DNA from 3 places in the Bacillus sp. FSL K6-3431 genome. Region 3 is predicted to be linked to each of the others. Evidence: riboswitches for the same ligand, from Rfam matches in the RefSeq annotation. Region 3 holds a riboswitch; each other region holds the start of a gene.
The links. A riboswitch is a leader RNA that binds a small molecule or an ion and turns the genes downstream of it on or off. The one in region 3 is predicted to bind S-adenosylmethionine.
Positions count from the first base shown of each region.

Region 1: linked by a shared signal. The riboswitch ahead of MHB53_RS11090 (O-acetylhomoserine aminocarboxypropyltransferase/cysteine synthase family protein) and the one ahead of MHB53_RS04575 (sulfite exporter TauE/SafE family protein) in region 3 are both predicted to bind S-adenosylmethionine.
Region 2: linked by a shared signal. The riboswitch ahead of metK (methionine adenosyltransferase) and the one ahead of MHB53_RS04575 (sulfite exporter TauE/SafE family protein) in region 3 are both predicted to bind S-adenosylmethionine.

Region 1 covers NZ_JBBOCT010000001.1:2,154,347-2,158,679, forward strand. The annotation lists gene MHB53_RS11085 (homoserine dehydrogenase) at 1-974, opposite strand, end outside; gene MHB53_RS11090 (O-acetylhomoserine aminocarboxypropyltransferase/cysteine synthase family protein) at 1,047-2,342, opposite strand; SAM riboswitch class I at 2,475-2,589, opposite strand; gene MHB53_RS11095 (redoxin domain-containing protein) at 2,852-3,457, opposite strand; gene MHB53_RS11100 (hypothetical protein) at 3,454-4,074, opposite strand; gene cls (cardiolipin synthase) at 4,099-4,333, opposite strand, start outside.
Region 2 covers NZ_JBBOCT010000001.1:1,847,462-1,851,794, reverse strand. The annotation lists gene MHB53_RS09465 (ABC transporter substrate-binding protein) at 1-257, opposite strand, end outside; gene MHB53_RS09460 (alpha/beta hydrolase family protein) at 544-1,341, shown strand; gene MHB53_RS09455 (DUF2584 domain-containing protein) at 1,535-1,777, shown strand; SAM riboswitch class I at 1,856-1,978, shown strand; gene metK (methionine adenosyltransferase) at 2,153-3,355, shown strand; gene asnB (asparagine synthase (glutamine-hydrolyzing)) at 3,770-4,333, shown strand, end outside.
Region 3 covers NZ_JBBOCT010000001.1:900,361-904,693, forward strand. The annotation lists gene cysC (adenylyl-sulfate kinase) at 201-800, opposite strand; gene MHB53_RS04575 (sulfite exporter TauE/SafE family protein) at 846-1,607, opposite strand; SAM riboswitch class I at 2,017-2,117, opposite strand; gene MHB53_RS04580 (response regulator transcription factor) at 2,344-2,943, opposite strand; gene MHB53_RS04585 (sensor histidine kinase) at 2,940-4,064, opposite strand; gene mug (G/U mismatch-specific DNA glycosylase) at 4,182-4,333, opposite strand, start outside.

The sequences.
Region 1 (4,333 bases), 1.3 Mb from region 3:
GCATAACTAGCTTTTTTCTTTTGAAAAATATGAGCAAAATCTTCGATCATTGCGCTTGCAGTTGGATCGCTCCCCGCTCCAGGACCTTGTATTGTAATCGTACCAGCTAATGTGGCTTGAACAAGTATTGCATTGTCCACACCTTCTACATTATAAAGTGGGTGATTTGCATCAGTTAATACAGGACTGACAGACGCAAGTATTTTTCCGTCTTTTTTTGTCACTTCAGCAATATGCTTATAACGATGGCCATTGTTATAAGCCACTTCAATCTGTTCATTGGATACGGCTGAAATCCCCTTAACATTTACTTCATCCCAGCTAGGCTGGCTGCCGAATACAAGACTACTTAATATCATCAGTTTATAAAACGCATCAAATCCCTCTACATCATTAGTCGGATCTGCCTCCGCATAACCAAGTTCCTGAGCGGTCTTCAATACTTCCTCAAAAGATAATTGTTTATTTCTCATTTCTGTTAATATATAGTTCGATGTACCATTTAAAATAGCTTGAATACGCTCTACCTTATTCACCTGCAATTGATGTGCCAGTGTTCTGATTATAGGCACACCACCGGCTACAGTTGCTTCATAACCAATCTGGACGCCTTGCTCATAAGCTTTGCGTAATAGCCTTTCTCCATGCCTTGCAAACATCACCTTATTTGCAGTGACGATATCGCAGCCTTGTTCCATCGCTCTTTCCAAATATATATAACTTGGATCCTCGCCCACAATTGCTTCAAATACAACTTGTAGATCTGGGATATTTAATATCTCCTCGAAATTAGTTGTCACTAATACATCTTCGGAGATACTACGATTCTTTTCTAAATCTTGGATAAGCACTCCAACAATTTGCACTTCAGCATCAAGTATATCCTGCAATTGCTGCTGATGTGTTTGAACTGCTTCGTACACTCCTTCTCCTACTGTTCCAAAACCGAGTATTGCTGCCTTGATGACTGCCATTTGTTTCCCCTCCTAATGTTTAAAATCAAAAGGCTGAGACGCAATGCGCTCAGCCCCTGTTATCCTGAAGTATTATTTAGTAGTAGCTTCAACAGATTTTGCGATTGCTTGTTCCAGATCTGCTGTTATATCTTCAATTGCCTCTAATCCAACTGCAAGGCGAATCAATTCCTCTGTTACACCTGTTGCTTTTAAATCATCTCCACTTAACTGCTGATGTGTAGTAGAAGCAGGGTGAATAATCAATGATTTAGCATCTCCAACATTAGCAACATGAGAAAACAGTTTGACATTATCTATTGTATTTCTACCAGCTTCGCGGCCACCTTTTATTCCAAAGTTCACGATCGCTCCAGCACCTTTAGGGAAATACTTCTGTGCAAGTTCATATGATGGATGACTTTTAAGACCAGGATATGCAACCCACTCAACTGCATCATTTTGTTGTAAATATTCTGCCACTGCTTTTGCATTCTCCACATGTTTCGTAATGCGTAGATGTAATGTTTCCAATCCTTGCAAGAAAATGAACGCATTGTCAGGACTTAAGCAAGGTCCAAAGTCACGTAGCAGCTGAACACGTAATTTAGTAGCAAATGCTGCATCTGGTACATCGATGCCAAAACGGATGCCGTGATACGAATGGTCAGGCTCAGTGAATCCAGGGAATTTCTCATTGTTCCAATCAAATTTTCCGCTGTCTACAACAACTCCACCTATTGCTGTTCCATGACCACCAATCCATTTTGTAGCTGAATGGACGACAATATCTGCACCGTGTTCAATCGGTCTGCTTAAGTATGGAGTTGCAAATGTACTGTCTACGATTAACGGAATATTGCTTTCATGCGCAATCTTAGCAACTGCTTCAGTATCAAGAATATGCAAGCTTGGGTTGCCGATAACTTCTGCAAAAATTGCTTTCGTTTTCGGAGTTATTGCTTTACGGAAGTTTTCCGGATCTTTCGGGTTAACAAAGTTTACTTTAATTCCGTATCTTGGGAGCGTTACAGCGAACAAATTGTATGTTCCACCATATAAATCTGTAGCAGCTAAAATTTCATCACCTGCATGTGCAATATTTAAGATTGAAAATGCAATAGCAGCCATTCCAGATGATAATGCAACTGCGGCAGTTCCGCCTTCTAACAATGCGACTCGCTTTTCAAATACGTCGACTGTCGGGTTCATGATTCGAGAATAAATATTTCCAGAAACCTCTAAACCAAATAGTTTTTGAGCATGCTCCGTGTTTTCGAATACATAAGAAGTTGTTCTATAAACTGGTACACCTCGTGACCCTGTTTCATCAGGCTCTTGCCCACCATGAAGTAATAAAGTTTCTGGCTTAAAGTTTTGTTCTGACATTTTTTTATCCCCCTAAATATTATAGTAATTTGATTGGTAAACTTGGTTAAAAGGTTGCATAATATTTTCTGCAATCTTCTTTATACAAAAAGCCCTCTTCTGAATAAGAAGAGGGCGTATATACAGTTCCTCCCCTTATCTTCCAGGTTACTAAATAACCTGTAGGAATTAGCACCTTTTCAGATAAAATCATCTGAAGGTTGCCGGGCATCGCAGGGCCTATTCCCTCCGCCGCTCTAGATAAGAGTAATGCTTATTATTAAATTTTAGATAGTTCAATGAACTCTTAAAAATTAGTATACTACGTATTTGAATAATGTCAACCCTTTTTCACTTATTTTAAAATTTTAAGTTTTTAAATGCTGTCTAACCTAGATTGTACACAAGGCTAGTTCTTTTGTGATAAGGAACTCATGTATGCTTTAGATAGTGTAATCACTAAACGTACGGATCTAAATAGATGCTCGTTCCTGTTATGAAACGAGCATCTATTTACGTGGTAATGTTCACTACTTCATTTCCTTAACTAATTTTCCAATCATTTCTTCATCCATTGGACCGACAATTCGTTTATGAATAAATCCATTACTATCAATCATATACGTTGTTGGTATTGTTAGTATTTGATATTCATTACCAACATTTCCTTTTTCATCTAGAGGTATTGGAAATGTTAATTCATACTCTTTAATAAATTTGCTGATTTTGTCTCTTTTATTGACACCACGTTCTGCATTCGTTAAATTTACTGCAATTATTTCAACATTATCATTCTCGGCAGCCGTTTTGTAATAGTTCTCCATATGAGGCATTTCCGCCTTACATGGGGGACACCAAGTCGCCCAAAAATTCAAAATCACTTTTTTGCCTTTATAATCAGACAGTTTAATTGATTCACCATCCAGTGTTTCCAATTCGAAGTCGGGTGGTTGATCTCCTGTTGTTAGCCCAGGTGCAGCAGTATCTACTTGTGCTTCCTTTGTTGATGATTCCATTAAAAATTCTTCTTGGGCCAATTCCTCTGCTTTTTTTGCTTGTACTTCTTTTACAATATTCACTGTAACAATACTGATTAAAATCACGATAACTATTAACCCAAAAATATTTTTCTTCACTTGGCACCAACTTTCTTTATTTTAGATATGATAAGTAATGCAATAACTACTATTATATATGTCATAATTGGAACGGAAAAAAGTCGATCCATTACCGAATAAATAAGTAGCTGAATAACCGTAAACAAAATGAGTAATTGCTGTAGCCATCTTATTTGGTTATTTTTTAAAATGGCCATTACAACAAATCCAAAATTGATTAAGATGAGTATCACTCTAAACAATAAAGGGTAATCATCTACTATGCTTATAACAATCTCATAAATAGAAAACGTCATTAACCATACTTGGAAAATGTCACCTATGCTCATTTCCGCTTGTTTTTTTCTTTTACCTATAATAAATAAGTATATGCATCCAGCGATCAGTCCAAGCCAAAAACCTTTTATCCCACCATTAAAATACAATATAGTTAAAGGGTTCTGTATACTGAATTTAAATTGAAATAAAATTACACTCAATTTCCACGTGATAATAAATATAAAAATAGCATTCCCATAATAATCAGCTATATGCTTTTTCTTTAAAAGCAACAACATGCCAGTCGTTAGAAAAAATGCTATTACGATCGCTACCCAAGAGACTGGGAAGGATAAAGAACCAATTGAAAGCCACATTTCATCCGTCCCCCCTTTCTTCCTTTAAAGAACTGGTGATAGTAAGCGTGAAACGGATTCTTTAAATCTTATATATAGTGGACGTTTTTGATACTCTTCTAATGTAAGCTCCTTCGATTGTTCCATATCTTTGTTAAAAATATCGACAAGCTCTCCAACGAGTTCTTCATCATACAGAAATGCATTCACTTCAAAGTTAAGTCGGAAGCTACGTACATCCATATTGGCAGTACCGACGGTAGCTATCTTCCCATCGGCT
Region 2 (4,333 bases), 950 kb from region 3:
GCGATATCAGCCCCATCAGATAATAAGGTTGTCATCGTTTTATCGCCACCCCAAGCTGTTTTTATTTCGACATTAAGGCCTTCATCTTTAAAAAAACCTTTTTCAACTGCAACATATTGGGGAGCATAGAATATAGAACGAGTTACTTCTGCGACTCTCACCTTTTGTAAGCTAGTTTTTGCTGAACAGGCAGTAATAGCGAGTACAGTACAAGCAGCAATAAGTAAAAAGATGCTAGTTTTGAACCATTTCTTCATATTGGGTTTCCTCCTTATGTGTGCCATGGATGGCAAAAGATAATTAAAGGCTAACATATCGTATGATAGGCGCAGCAATATGTGATAACCTCAAAAGAAAAGCGTAAGCGCCTTGCGAGGATCATCGGCTATTAATACCACATCCGGTGGCAACGCCGAAGTAACCCACGTCAAGTGGGCCTTCGTTCTCGACTTATTGAAATGAGACGCGGGAAGTATACTAATCGATAAGTGGTGAAGCTAGATAAAATAAAAACAAATATCCAATAATGGAGGTGGGAGCTTCGTGAAAAACAAAAAATTAATCTTAGATGTACAAGCGTTTCCTTCACCGAATCCAACGATTCATTTATGGATCGTGACATATTTTTCTTCAGGGCTTAAGGTAAAAGGACTATTAGCTAAGCCAAAGAAACAGGGCTTATACGAAGGATTTTTATATTTAAGAGGGGGGATTAAAAGTATAGGGATGGTTAGGCCAGCGAGGATTGCTCAATTTGCTTCAGAGGGATTTGTTGTGTTTGCACCTTATTATCGTGGGAATCGTGGTGGAGAAGGAAATGAAGACTTTGCAGGGGCAGATCGTGAGGATGCATTCACAGGCTACGAAATATTAAAAAGCCATCCAGCTGTAAAGGAAAATCGTATTCATATATTTGGCTTTTCCCGCGGTGGTGTGATGGCTTTATTTACCGGATTAAAACATAACGATGCAGCATCGATTGTTACATGGGGCGGGGTATCTGATGTAGCACTTACATATATGGAGCGTAAAGATATGAGGAGAATGATGAAGCGGGTGATAGGAGGTTCTCCTCAAACTGCAGCTCAAGCATTTGAGTACAGGACACCTCTATATGAACTAGAAAAAATGCAAGCTCCAGTCCTTATCATTCATGGAGAGTTAGACGATAATGTATCCATAGAACATGCTTGGCGACTCGAAAAAAGATTACAGTCGCTCGAAAAAAAGGTAAATACATGGTACTTTGATACCTATACACATTATTTTCCACCAGTAATTAATCGGAAAATCGTAACCGATTTATGCACATGGATGAAACAACAGGAAAGTCATGTATAATTAGGAACAATAGGCACTTAGGTAATAGTGCTGGCCGCCCTATGATTGCCACGTACTGTGTGGTGCCGGTGGCATCGTGTACATCGGGTCGTTAGCTAAGACACAATAAAGGAACAACAGCTAAGGGCGCCACGTGGTGTGGCAACGCCGTTGTGATCCACGTCGTGTGGGCCAAAATTAAGGAGGGAATTCAATGGGCATGCCGTTAGAGTTAAACACACTGATCGTTACGAAAGGTAAGGAGAAAAGGCAAGAAGAAAACCTCTTTACGCTTGAAAAGTCAGGTTATAGACTGTATCCAATTGATATTCCAATGGAAGTGCGGTATTCGTTAAAAAGTGAAAATCGTGCAACAGCAATTATTCAGAAAATAGAATGGGAAAATGAGAATACGTTGATAACATATCAACTTGTATCATTGCATTCCGTTAATTAATGTAAAGCCGGTATAATAAAAGTTTTATTTGTTGACATGCCATAACTAAGTACGCTATGATTTTGTAATGAATGGATACTCTTATCCTGAGATGGTGGAGGGGCAGGCCCTGTGAAACCCAGCAACCTACTTACAAAAGGAAGCAATTCCAGTAAGAAAGGTGCTAACCTGTTGCAAGGCGAAAGCCTTGAACGATAAGAGTGAAAGGCTCGGCACATGTAATAAAACCTTTCCTCACAGATTTAATAGGAAAGGTTTTTATTTTTTTATAAATAGACACCGTTGCCTTTTATTTATTGCCTGAATGAATAACATCATTTTAGGAAATGAGTATTATTAAAATAGGAAAGATATTAGTGTATAGGAGGATGACCGATGACACATAATCGCCGTTTATTTACGTCAGAATCTGTAACAGAGGGGCACCCGGATAAGATTTGTGACCAAATCTCTGATTCTATATTAGATTCGATATTGGCAAAGGACGCGAATGCTCGCGTTGCCTGTGAAACATCTGTTACAACTGGCTTAGTCCTTGTAGCAGGAGAAATTACAACAAGTACGTATGTCGATATACCTAAAATTGTCCGCGATACGATTAAGGAAATTGGCTATGATCGTGCAAAATATGGATTTGATGCAGAAACTTGTGCTGTACTTACATCAATTGATGAACAATCTCCAGATATTGCAGCAGGAGTAAACACAGCACTTGAAGCGCGTGAAAGAGCGATGTCCGAAGAAGAAATAGAGGAGATTGGTGCTGGTGACCAAGGGCTAATGTTTGGTTATGCTTGTAATGAAACGGAAGAATTAATGCCTTTACCAATTTCGCTTGCACATAAACTTGCATTCAGATTGGCTCAAGTTAGAAAAGAAAGTATACTATCATATTTACGTCCAGATGGAAAAACGCAAGTAACTGTTGAGTATGATAAAAATGATAAGCCAGTTAGAGTTGATACGATTGTATTATCGACTCAGCATCATCCTGATATTAGCTTGGAGCAAATTCAGCAAGATATAAAAGATCATGTAATTACGCCTGTTGTTCCTGCTGAATTACTTGATGACGAAACGAAATATTTTATTAATCCAACAGGTCGTTTTGTCATTGGTGGGCCGCAGGGAGACGCAGGCTTGACTGGGCGGAAAATTATCGTTGATACTTATGGGGGCTACGCTCGCCATGGTGGGGGAGCTTTTTCTGGAAAAGATCCAACAAAAGTGGATAGATCAGCAGCATATGCAGCGCGTTATGTAGCTAAAAATATTGTTGCATCTGGCCTTGCTGATAAATGTGAAGTACAACTTGCATATGCAATCGGTGTGGCGCAACCAGTATCCATTTCTGTTGATACATTTGGAACAGGAAAAGTATCGGAAGATGTGTTTGTTCAGGCCATTAGGGAAAACTTTGATCTTCGTCCAGTAGGGATTATCCGGATGCTAGACCTTCGTCGACCAATTTATAAGCAAACAGCTGCCTATGGACATTTCGGTCGTACTGATATAGATTTACCTTGGGAAAAAACAGACAAAGCAGAAGCAATCAAAGTATCGGCTCAAAATAAATAATTCCATTTATAATAGAGCTGCGTGAAAATGCAGCTCTGTTTTTTTTGTCACTATTGAAATTTTTAGAAAACTTTTTTCCACAGCATATTCACAATTAATACTGCTAAATGAAGTGAAAAGTGTTAGTATTAACAAGTATGCGACGCATTGATTATCTAAACATTGCGCTTGAATAGGATGTTCAAAAAGTCCGGTAAAAATTGCTATCGAATTTCGTTGTCAGCTTCTTCGCTCCTCACTTATGGGAAAGGAACTTCTGTTAAGATCGCTCACGTCCTGTGAGCAACACAGAAGTCAGCACATCCTGTGCAAGTGTTGTGATGCTCGAAGGCTACACTTCCTAGAACTTCTCGGCCCTTTTTATCCTCCTTTTTGAACTCACACTTGAATTTAAATAGAGTAGGTGGCATGTATATGTGCGGTTTTATTGGTTGTATCCATGATCAAGCTTTGGAAATTAAAGCTCCTGATCAAGAATTATTTAAACAAATGAATGATTTAATTACCCACAGAGGTCCAGATGATGAAGGGTATTTTGAAGATGAACATATTCAGTTCGGTTTTCGACGCTTAAGTATTATTGATATTGAAAGTGGTCAACAGCCTTTAGCTTTTGAAAATGAGAGATATTGGATCATATTTAATGGCGAGATTTACAACTTTGTTGAACTCCGTGAAGAACTTGTGAAATCCGGAACGGCATTTCAAACAGCATCAGACACGGAAGTAATCATTGCTTTATACAGTCAAGTAAAAGAAAAAGTAGTTGATAAATTGCGTGGCATGTTTGCTTTTATGATCTGGGATAAAGAAAAACAAGAGCTTTTTGGCGCGCGTGATCAATTTGGAATTAAGCCGTTCTTTTATAAAGAAGAAGCGGGACGAACATTATTTGCATCTGAAAAGAAAAGCATTTTACTCGCGACGGAAGAACAAGATATTAATTATGATGCCTTACAGCACTATATGACATATCAA
Region 3 (4,333 bases):
CTTCCTCCTAACGAATCCTTATATAGAAAGACGACCTTAATCAAACAATAGATTAAAGTCGCCTCTATTTTTTATAGTCAGCGAATGTCACTCTCATTTATTTATTCTATATTATCGAATATTAATATAATTATTCCTATGCGTCAACTATGTTTTGGGGAATAATTTTCCTATTTTTCAAATTGGATAGGATTTTGCTATTATAAATATCTTTTTTGCTTCAAAAACGCGATGATTATTTCAATCGATTCATCAATTGTGAGAACATTTGTATCAAGTGTAATTTCAGGATCAAATGGCTCTTCATACGGTGCATCAATACCAGTAAAACCTTTTATTTCACCAGATCTAGCTTTTTTATATAATCCTTTAGGATCACGGGTTTCACATGTTTCTAAACTTGCTTTTACATATATTTCGATAAATTCATCTGCATTTACAAGCTCGCGCACTAAAGTTCGATCTTCACGATATGGCGATATGAATGCAGTTAATGTAAATAATCCGGCATCAACCATTAGTTTTGAAACTTCACCAATTCTCCGGATATTCTCTGTCCTGTCTTCTGGACTAAATCCTAAATTCCTATTTAAACCATGTCGGACATTATCACCGTCAAGTCGATATGTGTGAATTCCTTGTATATATAATTCTTTCTCTAATGCTGTGGAAATGGTCGATTTACCTGATCCTGAAAGTCCGGTGAACCAAAGAACGGCACTTTTATGCTGCTTTAATTCCTGTCTATCTGACTTCGAAACCTCCGATTCATGCCACACAATATTTGTTGAAATTGTCATCGTTCCTTCCTCCTAAAAACTCCTATAGTATATAAGAAAAAATAACTAAATTAGTTTAAAGCCACTAATTAATATCATTATAGCCATAATGGTTCGCAATGGCTTCGCTGGAAATTTGGACGATAAGGTACTTCCAATTAGTACACCCGGTATAGACCCCATCAACAGGTTTATCATTAGTAAGTAATCGACATTACCAAAGCCAGCGTGCATGAATCCAGCAGCTGTAACTAATAAAAAAGCATGAGCAATATCGGTTCCGACTAATTCCGAGGGCCTCATCCGATAAAGGTAAAGCATAGCCAAGGCGAACATAGAACCTGACCCAATCGAGGTCAAACCGACAATAAAACCTAAAACTACTCCAACTACTATCGTTAACGTCCGTTTTTCATCCAAGGATTTCATTTGAAGTTTTGATTCAAATTTATTTTTTCGAAAAGTTTTAATAAGTGTTGTTACTGCAACTAAAATCAATGTATAACCTAGCGCATGTTTTATTATTAATTCTTGATTATGAAAAAAGGAATCAAATAGATGGAGGATTCCGACTGCACATATAGCACTTGGAATACTTCCGATGGCGAGATACTTAACTAACTTAAAATTAATGGTCTTTTGTCTCCAATGCTGAAAAGAACCGAATAATTTCGTAATAGAATTGTATGCAAGATCTGTTCCTACAGCTATTGAGGGACTTATACCAAATAAGATTAATATAGGTGTTAACAAAGCAGCTCCTCCAACACCTGTTAATCCAACCATAAATCCAATAAAAAGTCCCATCGCGATAATACCAATACTCATTAAACGCACTCCCCAGAAAAACCATTATAGATAGATCAGTTGGTGAAAAAGCGATGATTCCGATTGGTTTCCTATAGCTTGCCTAGTCACTGGTCAAGGTAAGAATCATCCTAAACGATATCATTGAACCCTATCATTTATAGGTAAATTATTAGCAGAAAAATAGAATGTACACCTCATAATGATCAAAACCCCTCTCCTTTTACATTTATACAAAAAAGGCATCTTTTTAATCGACACTTTGGTCGATTAGAAAGATGCCTTTAGTTGACTAATTGGCATGTATTACTACTTTCTTAAATTATATGACATTCTTTTAACAGCTCACATCTACAGTCAAGATTATGTTTATGACCCAATAAAACCCACTTCTACATGATTAAGAAGAGGGTTTTAAACATTTTTTCTCTTCTTATCTATTAAGCTTTCGCTTATTGGAATTGGCACAGTACTATGCAGTCTGTTGCCGAGGATTCATTGGGCCACTCCCTCAACCTCTCTGGATAAGATCTGATTTATTAAGTTGAGATTCATATTACATGATTAAAATTCCAAAGTCAATGATTTTTCTGAATTTATTTTTAATCCCATCTGTTTTATCGGTTTTATACTTCTGCTAGCTATCATTTTTCAGTAAAACCTTAAAAATGAATAGTCTTTGTCTGTATAGAATCAATTTTTATAAAGCGTTTTTCAAGAAAAACAAGCTCGAAAGTCAGTATATCGACTTTCAAGCTTATTTAAACCAGCCTTTTTTCCTTGATTGGGTGATCGCTTCAATTCTGTTCGTCACCTCTAGCTTATCTAATATTTGTGAAATATAATTTCGTACTGTTCCAGATTTAATACTTAACTCTTTCGCAATCTCATTTGTGTTTCTTCCTTCTGCCACGAGTTCTAAAACAGCCTTCTCACGTTCAGTAAGTGGATTTTCTTCACTATAGAGGTCATCCATTAATTCTGGTGCATATTCACGCTTTCCCGCCATAACGTTGCGGATTGTATTAGCTAATTCATCACTAGGACTGTCCTTGAGTAAATAGCCCCTTACACCAGCTTTGATCGCTCGCTGAAAATAACCCGATCGTGCAAATGTAGTTAGCACGATAACCTTACAGCCCGTATTTTTTAACTCTTCTGCTGCTTCCAGCCCACTCTTTTTTGGCATTTCAATATCCATAATACAAATATCCGGATTATGTTTTTTCACGAGTGCAATTGCTTCTACTCCATTGCATGCCTTTCCGACAACTTCTATGTCATCTTCCAAGTTGAGCAATGATCCAAGAGCACCTAACATCATTTGCTGGTCTTCCGCAATAACGATTCGAATCAATGCGCATCCTCCTTAACTACACTAGGAACTTTCATAATAATTGTTGTACCATCTTCTGATATAATATCTAAGTTTCCATTAATAAATTCCAATCGTTCTCTTATTCCTTTTAAGCCATGCTTATCGGAAAGGTCCGTATTAGCGATCATTCCGCCCCCATTATCATGAACGGTAATGCATATATCATTGGTTGATTGTTTAATCGTAATATGGCAGGAAGTTGCTTTACTATGTTTTACAACATTTGTGACTGCTTCTTTCATACACATACTTAAAATATTTTCAAGAAATAAAGAAACATTGGATAGGTTTACATGGTGATCCCCACTGAAATTAATTCCAGCTGCTTTAAGTATTTGTTTTACACGAATGATTTCTTCCTTTAATCGTATCCCACGCATTTGTGAAACCATTGTTCTTACTTCATTTAGTGCTGTTCTGGCCGTTTGCTGGACATCTTTTATTTCTGACCGCGCTTGTTCTGGATCCTTATAGATTAATTTCCTAGCCAAGTCGCTTTTTAAACCGATAAGCGAGAGTTTTTGACCGAGTGTATCATGTAAGTCGCGAGCAATTCGTTGTCGCTCTTCCTGTTTTACAAGTTCAGATATTTTTGTATTAGCATCTTCTAGTTGTTCTTCTAGTTTATCTTGTTTTTTTCGATTATAAAGGTTAAATGGTAGTAAAATTACACTAATCCAAATAATAATAATAAAAGGTAATTGGCTTAAAAATAATGGATTTTGGATGACAATATTATAATTAATAGAAACAGTCGTGAACACAAGATGGATGATATAAAGTGTTAAAAATGCAATTCGATTTTTAATATTTCCATTGTAATAAGCAATATAAAAAGCGAAATAGACATATTGAAAAATGATCGTCATCGTAATTGAAATAGCAATTAAAATACTCGTCCACAAATAGACGGGCCATTTCGTTGAGATGAACGCAAAACGATAGGCGATAAAAAATAAAATGGTCAGTATTAATCCAATGATGATCTCAATTGTTTTTGAAGATTGAAAGATAAAATAAAATGGCAAAATACTGAAAACCGTCCATATATAAGGAGATATACCTGAACCTTTTAAAGATTTAATCATTCTTTTTTTCATAAACTACCTCTTCTTTGAAAAACTTAGCTTTTTTTTCCATTATAACATAATGCTATCACTTCTATCAGGCAGGGATAGTTTGTTCGTAACTGAATAAAGTTTAAATATAACAAAGCTCTAATTATTATGATTTAGTCTTGGAAGCTCGCTATAAATGGCTGCAATTTCCTCTATTGGTATCCTTACTAATCCACTAGATGATGGAGCGACAAAATCGAGTGTTCCGGGAATGACCGATTTTGTTTGCCCCCCCCACGGAAGCTTCTTCA